2 regions of the Actinoallomurus sp. NBC_01490 genome follow, and region 1 is predicted to be linked to the other one. Evidence: riboswitches for the same ligand, from Rfam matches in the RefSeq annotation. Region 1 holds a riboswitch; the other holds the start of a gene.
The links. Region 1 has a riboswitch for glycine ahead of gcvP (aminomethyl-transferring glycine dehydrogenase). Riboswitches for the same ligand answer to the same signal wherever they lie in the genome.
Positions count from the first base shown of each region.

Region 2: another riboswitch for glycine. It lies ahead of gcvT (glycine cleavage system aminomethyltransferase GcvT); the one in region 1 lies ahead of gcvP (aminomethyl-transferring glycine dehydrogenase).

Region 1 is NZ_CP109433.1:6,451,365-6,455,769, reverse strand. It holds gene OG417_RS30220 (ATP-binding cassette domain-containing protein) at 1-597, shown strand, start outside; gene OG417_RS30215 (ABC transporter permease) at 597-1,430, shown strand; glycine riboswitch at 1,500-1,597, shown strand; glycine riboswitch at 1,598-1,712, shown strand; gene gcvP (aminomethyl-transferring glycine dehydrogenase) at 1,767-4,405, shown strand, end outside.
Region 2 is NZ_CP109433.1:2,114,706-2,119,110, forward strand. It holds gene glyA (serine hydroxymethyltransferase) at 1-260, opposite strand, end outside; gene gcvH (glycine cleavage system protein GcvH) at 262-645, opposite strand; gene gcvT (glycine cleavage system aminomethyltransferase GcvT) at 642-1,745, opposite strand; glycine riboswitch at 1,824-1,900, opposite strand; glycine riboswitch at 1,905-2,002, opposite strand; gene OG417_RS10485 (PadR family transcriptional regulator) at 2,127-2,651, shown strand; gene OG417_RS10490 (ABC transporter ATP-binding protein) at 2,648-3,325, shown strand; gene OG417_RS10495 (FtsX-like permease family protein) at 3,322-4,405, shown strand, end outside.

The DNA.
Region 1 (4,405 bases):
GCCGAGGCCGGCGACCGCCTGGTCAAGACCTACTCCGGCGGCATGCGCCGCCGGATCGACCTGATCTCCAGCCTGATCACCGCGCCGCCCGTGCTCTTCCTGGACGAGCCGACGACCGGCCTGGACCCGCGCAGCCGGGGGGAGATCTGGGACACGATCCGCGAGCTGGTCGCCGACGGCGTGACCGTGCTGCTGACCACGCAGTACCTCGACGAGGCCGACCGGCTCGCCGACCGGATCGCGGTGGTCGACAGGGGCCAGGTGATCGCCTCGGGCACGCCCGACGAGCTGAAGGGTGAGATCGGCAGCCGTATCGACGTGGTCGTGTCCGACATGGCCGCGTTCGCGGACGCCATCGCGGTGCTGTCCCGCATCGGCGAGCCGGACACCGATCCGGAGTCCCGCCGGGTGAGCGTCCCCGTCCCCGCCGGCTCCCTCACCCTGCCCGCCGTCGTGCTCGAACTGGACCGCGCCGGCGTCGGGGTCGAGGACGTCACGCTGAGGCGCCCCACTCTCGATGAGGTGTTCCTGCGCCTCACCGGCCGGACCGAGGACCCCGAAGACGCCCGAGAGACCGAAGAGAGGGTGAGCGCCTGATGGCCCTCCACGCCCCCGCCGCGCCCACCGGCCGCCTCGGCCGGCTCCGCTGGACCCTCACCGACGGCCTCACCCTGGTGTGGCGCAATCTGCTCCAGCTGAGGTCCCAGCCCGGGGAGCTCGTCGGCGCTCTGGTCTTCCCGGCCGTGATGGTCGTGCTGTTCGGCTACGTCTTCGGCAGCGCGATCAAGGTCCCCGGCGGCGGTGACTACCGGGAGTACCTCATGCCCGGCCTGTTCGCGATGACCACGATGACCAGCTTCATGGCCACGATGGTCGGGGTGGCCACCGACTCCTCCAAGGGGGTCATGGACCGGTTCCGCTCGATGCCGATGGCCCGGTCGGCGGTGCCGTTCGGCCAGGTCGGCGGCGACATCATCGTCGGCCTCGCCGGCATGGTCATCATGGTCGGCTGCGGGCTGGCCGTCGGCTGGCGGATCCACGAGGGGCTGCCGCGGGCGCTCGCGGCGTTCGGCCTGCTCATCCTCCTGCGGTACGCGCTCTCGTGGGCCGGGGTGCTCTGCGGCCTGCTGGTGAAGAACGAGGAGACCGCCGACCAGATGGTCCCCCTGATCTTCCCGGTCTCGATGCTGTCGAACTCCTTCGTGCCGACCGCGGGCATGCCGGCCTGGCTGCGGGTGATCGCCGACTGGAACCCGGTGAGCGCGATGGTCGCCGCCTGCCGCGGCCTCTTCGGCAACCCGGGCGTCGTCACGGCGCACGCCGCCCTGCCGCTGCGGCATCCGGTCGCGGCGACGCTGATCTGGTGCGGCGTGCTGCTGGCGATCTTCGTCCCGCTGACCGTCCGCCGCTTCCGCACGCTGAACCGCTGACCTTTACGGTCGGTACTCCCCGCTCTTAACGTCGTGGCAATAAGCCTCCGGTAGGGTGGAGATCGCCGTCGAACCCGTGCGGGAGAGACCCCGGCGCAGCCAGCGCGGGGGCGCCGAAGGAGCAAACCTCCCCGGAACCTCTCAGGCAAAAGGACCGCGCGGGCGAGGCACCTCTGGAAAGCGGGACCCGGAGGCCGCACCGCCGGTCGCCGATCCTCACCGAAGGTGCAAGCCGCGCCCGTCGCGGCGAAGCTCTCAGGTTCAGGTGACAGAGGGGGAGACCGGCCACCGGGCGCGCCCGGTGGTGTTCGCGCCCCGACCCGCCTGGAGGCTCCCATGATCGAGGTTCCGTTCGCCGCCCGCCACATCGGACCCTCACCGGCCGAACGCGCCGCGATGGCCGAGGCCGCCGGGTACGCCGGCGTCGGCGCGCTCGTCGACGCGGCCGTGCCCGCCCGGATCCGCACCGGCCGCCCGCTCGACCTGCCGCCCGCGCTCAGCGAGGTGGAGGCGCTGGCGCGGCTGCGCGAGCTGGCGGCGCGTAACCAGGTCCTCACCTCGATGATCGGCCTCGGCTACCACGGCACGATCACCCCGGGCGTGATCCTGCGCAACGTGCTGGAGAACCCCGGCTGGTACACCGCCTACACGCCGTACCAGCCGGAGATCTCCCAGGGCCGGCTCGAGGCGCTGCTGAACTTCCAGACCATGGTGAGCGACCTGACCGGGCTGCCGGTGGCGAACGCCTCGCTGCTGGACGAGGGCACCGCCGCGGCGGAGGCGATGACGCTGGCGCACCGCGTCGCGCCGCGGGGGAGCGGCGACGTCTTCCTCGTCGACGCCGACGTGCTGCCGCAGACCGTCGAGGTGATCCGCACCCGCGCGGTGCCGCTGGGCATCGAGGTCGTCGCCGCCGACACGTCCGAGGGGCTGCCGGAGGGCGACTTCTTCGGCGTGCTGCTGCAGTACCCGGGGGCGAGCGGCGCCGTACGCGACCTGTCCGGCCTCACCGAGGCGGCGCACGGGCGCGGCGCCCAGGTCGTGGTCGCCGCCGACCTGCTCGCCCTGACGCTGCTCCGGCCGCCGGGGGAGTTCGGCGCCGACATCGCGGTGGGCACCACGCAGCGCTTCGGCGTGCCGTACGGCTTCGGCGGCCCGCACGCCGGCTACATGTCGGTGCGCGACGGCATCCAGCGCCAGCTCCCCGGGCGGCTCGTCGGGGTCTCGCTCGACGCCGACGGCGGGCAGGCGTACCGGCTCGCGCTGCAGACGCGAGAGCAGCACATCCGCCGCGAGAAGGCCACCAGCAACATCTGCACCGCCCAGGTGCTGCTCGCCGTGATGGCGAGCATGTACGCGGTCTACCACGGTCCCGAGGGCCTGAAGGGCATCGCCGAGCGGGTGCACGGCCACGCGGCGCGCCTCGCCGCCGGCCTGCGCCGGCAGGGCGTCGAGGTCGTGCACGACCGCTTCTTCGACACGGTGCTGGCCCGGGTCCCCGGCCGGGCCGATGAGGTCGTACGCCGGGCGCTCGACCTCGGGATCAACCTGCGCCGGGTGGACGCCGACCAGGTCGGTGTCGCCTGTGACGAGACGACCACGGGCGATCACGTCACGCGGGTCCTGCGGGCGTTCGGCGGCGCGGAGGACGAGGCCGCCGACGCGGCCGGGGACGGGTTCCCGCCGGCCCTGCGGCGGGAGAGCGAGTTCCTGACCCACCCGGTGTTCCACGCGCACCGGTCGGAGACGGCGATGCTGCGCTACCTGCGCCGCCTGCAGGACAAGGACATCGCGCTGGACCGCTCGATGATCCCGCTCGGCTCCTGCACGATGAAGCTGAACGCCACGACCGAGATGGAGCCGATCACCTGGCCGGAGTTCGCGCAGATCCACCCGTTCGCCCCGCTGGAGCAGGCGCAGGGGTACGTCGAGATGATCGGCGAGCTCGAGTCGTGGCTGGCCGAGATCACCGGGTACGCCAAGGTGTCGGTGCAGCCCAACGCGGGCTCGCAGGGGGAGCTGGCCGGCCTGCTCGCCGTCCACGGCTACCACGCCTCACGCGGTGAGAGCCACCGGAACGTCTGCCTGATCCCGTCCTCGGCGCACGGCACGAACGCCGCCAGCGCGGTGATGGCCGGGATGCGGGTGGTCGTGGTGAAGAGCACCGAGAGCGGTGACATCGACCTCGACGATCTGCACGCCAAGATCGACAAGCACCGCGACGCCCTCGCCGCGATCATGGTGACATACCCCTCGACGCACGGCATCTACGAGGAGACGATCACCGAGGTCTGCGAGAGCGTGCACGAGGCGGGCGGCCAGGTCTACGTCGACGGCGCCAACCTCAACGCCCTCGTCGGGCTGGCACGCCTGGGGGAGTTCGGCGCCGACGTGTCGCACCTGAACCTCCACAAGACCTTCTGCATCCCGCACGGCGGCGGCGGGCCGGGCGTCGGCCCGGTGGGCGTGCGCGAGCACCTCGTGCCCTTCCTGCCGAACCACCCGCTGCGGCCCGAGGCCGGTCCGGAGACCGGCAGCGGCCCGATCTCCGCGGCCCCGTGGGGCTCGGCGGGCATCCTGCCGATCTCGTGGGCCTACATCGCGATGATGGGCGCCGACGGGCTGCGCGAGGCGACCGAGGCGGCGGTGCTGGCCGCCAACTACGTCGCCAAGCGGCTCGACGGCCACTACCCGGTGCTCTTCACCGGCCGGGGCGGCCTCGTCGCCCACGAGTGCATCATCGACATCCGGAAGATCACCAAGGAGACCAAGGTCACCGCCGAGGACGTCGCCAAGCGGCTCATCGACTACGGCATCCACGCCCCCACCCTCGCCTTCCCGGTGGCCGGCACGCTGATGATCGAGCCGACCGAGAGCGAGGACCGCGCCGAGCTCGACCGCTTCTGCGACGCGATGATCGAGATCCGGCGGGAGATCGAGCGGGTCGCCGCCGGCGACTACGACGCCGACGACAA
Region 2 (4,405 bases), 4.3 Mb from region 1:
CCGAACAGGGCCTTGGCGCGGTCGATCGCGAGCTGCTCGGTGACGTCGACGTACTCACAGCCGCCGTAGTAGCGGCGACCCGGGTAGCCCTCGGCGTACTTGTTCGTCATCACCGAGCCCTGGGCCTCGAGCACGCCCACCGGGGCGAAGTTCTCCGAGGCGATCATCTCCAGGGTCGACTGCTGGCGGCGCAGCTCTTCGGCGATGGCCGACGCGACCTCCGGGTCGATCTCGGAGAGAGGGGCGTTGGACAGGCTCATCTCACGCCTCCTCGATCAGCTTGGAGTAGGCCGGGGCGTCCAGCAGGTCGGGGCTGTCGCCGTCAGTGCGGATCTTCAGCAGCCAGCCCTCCCCGTACGGGTCGGCGTTGATCACGGCCGGGTCCTCCTCGACCGCACCGTTCACCGCCACGACCTCCCCCGTCACCGGCGCGTAGATGTCACTCACCGACTTGGTCGACTCCGCCTCGCCACAGGGCTCTCCGGCCTCCACCGTGGCGCCCTCCTGCGGCAACGAGACGTACACGATGTCACCGAGGGCGTCGGCGGCATAGGCGGTGATCCCCACAGTGACAACACCGTCGGACGGCTCGGTAATCCACTCGTGCTCTTCGGTGTAGGAAAGGGTCTCGGGAACGCTGCTCACGGGGTCCTCCTATAGAAAGGCAGGGCGACCTTGTCGACCGGCTCATGTTTGCCGCGGATGTCCACCGCGAGATCGGTGTCTTCGGCGTGGTCCGCGTCGATATAGCCCATGGCGATGGGCTTGCCCAGTGTCGGGGATGGCGCGCCGCTGGTCACGACTCCGCACGGCGTGCCGTCCGATCCCACGATGTCGTACCCGTGCCGGGGCACCCGCCGTCCCCTGGCGACGAGCCCGACAAGGGTCCGCTTCGGCGTCTCGTCGGCGATCGCGGCCAGCGCGGCACGCCCGACGAAGTCGCCCTTCTCGAACTTGACGGTACGGCCCAGGCCCGCGTCGAACGGCGTGGTCTCGGCGGTCAGCTCGTTGCCGTAGAGCGGCATCCCGGCCTCCAGGCGCAGCGTGTCGCGCGCGGACAGCCCGCAGGGCCGCAGGTCGTCGCCGCCGGCCTCGGTCAGAGAGTTCCAGACCGCCACGGCGTCGCCGGCGGAGACGAACAGCTCGAAGCCGTCCTCGCCCGTGTAGCCGGTGCGGGCGATCAGGGCGTCGACGCCGGACACCGCGCCGGGCAGGATCGCGTAGTACTTCAGGTCGCCGAGCGCGGCGTCGGTGAGCTTGCCGAGGATCTCCTGGGCCTTCGGCCCCTGGACCGCGACGAGCGCGTACGCGTCGGACCGGTCGTCGACGGCCGCCTCGTCGAACTTCTCGGACCGCGCGGTCAGCTCGGCGAGCACGGTGGCGGCGTTCGCGGCGTTGGCCACGACCAGATAGGTCTCGGCGGCCAGGCGGTAGACGATCAGATCGTCCAGCACGCCGCCCTCGGCGTCGCAGATCATCGTGTAGCGCGCCCGGCCCACGGCGAGCGCCGACAGGTGCCCGATGAGGGAGTGGTCGAGCGCCGCCCCGGCCTGCGGGCCGGTCACGAAGATCTCTCCCATGTGGGACAGGTCGAACAGCCCGGCGCTGGTGCGGACCGCCTGGTGCTCGGCGGTCTCGCTGCCGTAGCGCAGCGGCATGAGATAGCCGGCGAACTCGGTGACGGTGGCGCCGAGGCCCTCGTGGACCTCGTGGAGTGGTGTCTTCTTGGTGTCCGGAACGGACATCGCGGCAGGCTCCTTATCGCGCGGGCGATCCGGGGGTCATATCGTCCCACTGGTTCGCTTGCGGTCTCGGCGCCTCCCCCTCTGTCATCGGCGCCTGAGAGCTTCGCCCGGGGGGCTTGCACCTTCGGCGGGAGCGTCGCTCCGCTTTCCAGAGGTCGCCTGCTCCGCGCGGTCTTCGTCGCCTGAGAGGTTCCGGGGAGGAGTTGCTCCTTCGGCGGCCCGGACTGGCGGCCCGGGCGCTCTCCCGCGCGGGATCAACGGCTGCCGCCAGGCTAGCAGCGCCCGTCGCGCGACGACAGCCCACGCTTCGTCTCACCTGGCCGGGCGTCTGTACATCGAGTGTATAGACGGCGAGTATACGCGCGGCGTACTTTCCTTCTCATGAGCGTCCCCTTCGCCCTGCTCGGCCTGCTCGAACGCGAGCCGAGCCACGGATATGACCTGAAACGCGACTACGACGCGCTGTTCGGCCGGGGCAAACCGCTGCCGTTCGGCCAGGTCTACGCCACCCTCGCCCGGCTCGCCCGCGCCGGGAAGGTGGTCGTGGGCGAGACCGAGGCCGGCGCGGGCCCCGACCGCAAGCGGTACGTCATCACCGAGACGGGGGCGACCGAGTTCGAGTCCTGGCTCGGCGAGCCGGTCGAGGCCGAGCCGCACCTGCAGACCGTGCTGTTCACCAAGGTCGTGCTCGCGCTGCTCCTCGACCGCGACGCCGAGGCGTACCTCGACGCCCAGCGCGCCGCCCACCTGAAGCGCATGCGCGAGCTGACCGACACCAAGCGGAACGGCGACCTGGTCGACGCGCTGCTCGCCGACCACGGCCTGTTCCACCTGGAGTCCGACCTGCGCTGGATCGACCTCACCGCGGCCCGGCTCGACGCCCTGAAACGCGAGGTCCTGCCGTGACACCGCTGATCGAGGCGCGCGAGATCACCCTGTCGTTCGGCAGCACGCCCGCGCTGCGGGGCGCGAGCCTGTCGGCCGAGGCCGGCGAGATCGTCGCCGTCATGGGGCCCAGCGGCTCGGGCAAGTCGACCCTCCTGCACTGCCTGGCCGGGATCCTCACGCCGGAGTCCGGGCAGGTCCGGTTCGACGGCAGCCGGGTCGACACCATGGGCGAGGCCGAGCGCAGCGCCCTGCGCCGCGACCGCTTCGGCTTCGTGTTCCAGTTCGGCCAGCTGGTCCCCGAGCTGACCGCCGAGGAGAACATCGCGCTGCCGCTGCTGCTCGGCGGCCTGCGCCGGGGCGCGGCCGTCCGGCAGGTCCAGCCCTGGTTCGAGCGGCTCGGCCTCGGCGGGCTGGAGCGGCGGCGGTCCGGCGAGCTGTCCGGCGGGCAGGCCCAGCGTGTCGCGCTGGCCCGTGGCCTGGTCGCGAGCCCGCGGGTGCTGTTCGCCGACGAGCCGACCGGCGCGCTCGACTCGCTCACCGGCGAGCAGGTCATGGAGCTGCTCGTGTCCGCCGCCCGCGAGCAGGGCACGACGGTCGTCCTGGTCACGCACGAGCCGCGGGTGGCGGCGTACGCCGACCGCGAGGTCATCGTCCGCGACGGGAGGACCACCGCGGTCGGGGTGGCCCCGTGATCGGCTTCGGCCTCCGCCTCACCGTCGCCGGCGGCCGGGAGGCCGCCGTCCGGCTCGTGGTCACCGCGGCCGCCGTCGCGCTCGGCGTCGGCCTGCTGCTGGCGACCCTGGCGGGCATCAACGCCGTCAACGCGCAGAACGCCCGCTACGCCTGGCTGAACTCCGCGGTCCCCGAGGCCACGGCGGGTGTCACGCCCTCGCCGGACCCGATGTGGGCCACCCTCGGCTACGAGCGCTACGAGGGCAGGACGATCACCCGGGTCGAGGTCGCCGCCACGGGGCCCCGCACGCCCCTGCCGCCCGGCATCCCGCGCCTGCCCGGGCCGGGGGAGTACTACACGTCACCGGCGCTGACCGCGCTGCTGCGCGCGGCGGCGCCCGACCGGCTCGGCGACCGCTACCCCGGCCGCCGGATCGGCACGATCGGCCCGTCCGCGCTCCCGTCCCCGGACTCGCTGTACGTCATCGTGGGTGCGAGCGCCGCCGAGCTCTCGCGCGCCCCCGGCGCGGCGAAGGTGACCGGCATCGCCACCAGGACGCCCAGCAGCTGTTCGAGCTGTAACGCCGGTACGAACGCGAACGGCATCGACCTGATCCTGTCGGTCACGGCGGCGGCGCTGCTCTTCCCGGTGCTGATCTTCATCGGCACGGTCACCCGGCTCGTGGCCACCCGCCGCGAACAGCGCTTCGCCGCGATGCGCCTGGTCGGTGCAACGCCCCGGCAGATCTCCCTGGTCGCGGCCGTCGAGTCGAGCGTGGCGGCGGTCGCCGGAACCGCGGGCGGCTTCGGGCTGTTCTTCCTCTTCCGGACGCGCCTGACCGCGATCCCGATCACGGGTCAGCGGTTCTACGCCGCCGACGTGTCGCTCACCGCGCTCCAGATCGGGCTCGTCGCCGTCGGCGTCCCGCTCGGCGCGATGATCGCGGCGCGGGTCGCCCTGCGCCGGGTGCGGATCTCCCCGCTCGGCGTGAGCCGGCGCGCCACTCCGCGCCCGCCCCGCGCGTACCGGCTGATCCCGCTCGCCGCCGGTGTCGCCGAGCTCGCGTTCTTCGTCGGCCGCCGTCCCGCCACCACGAACG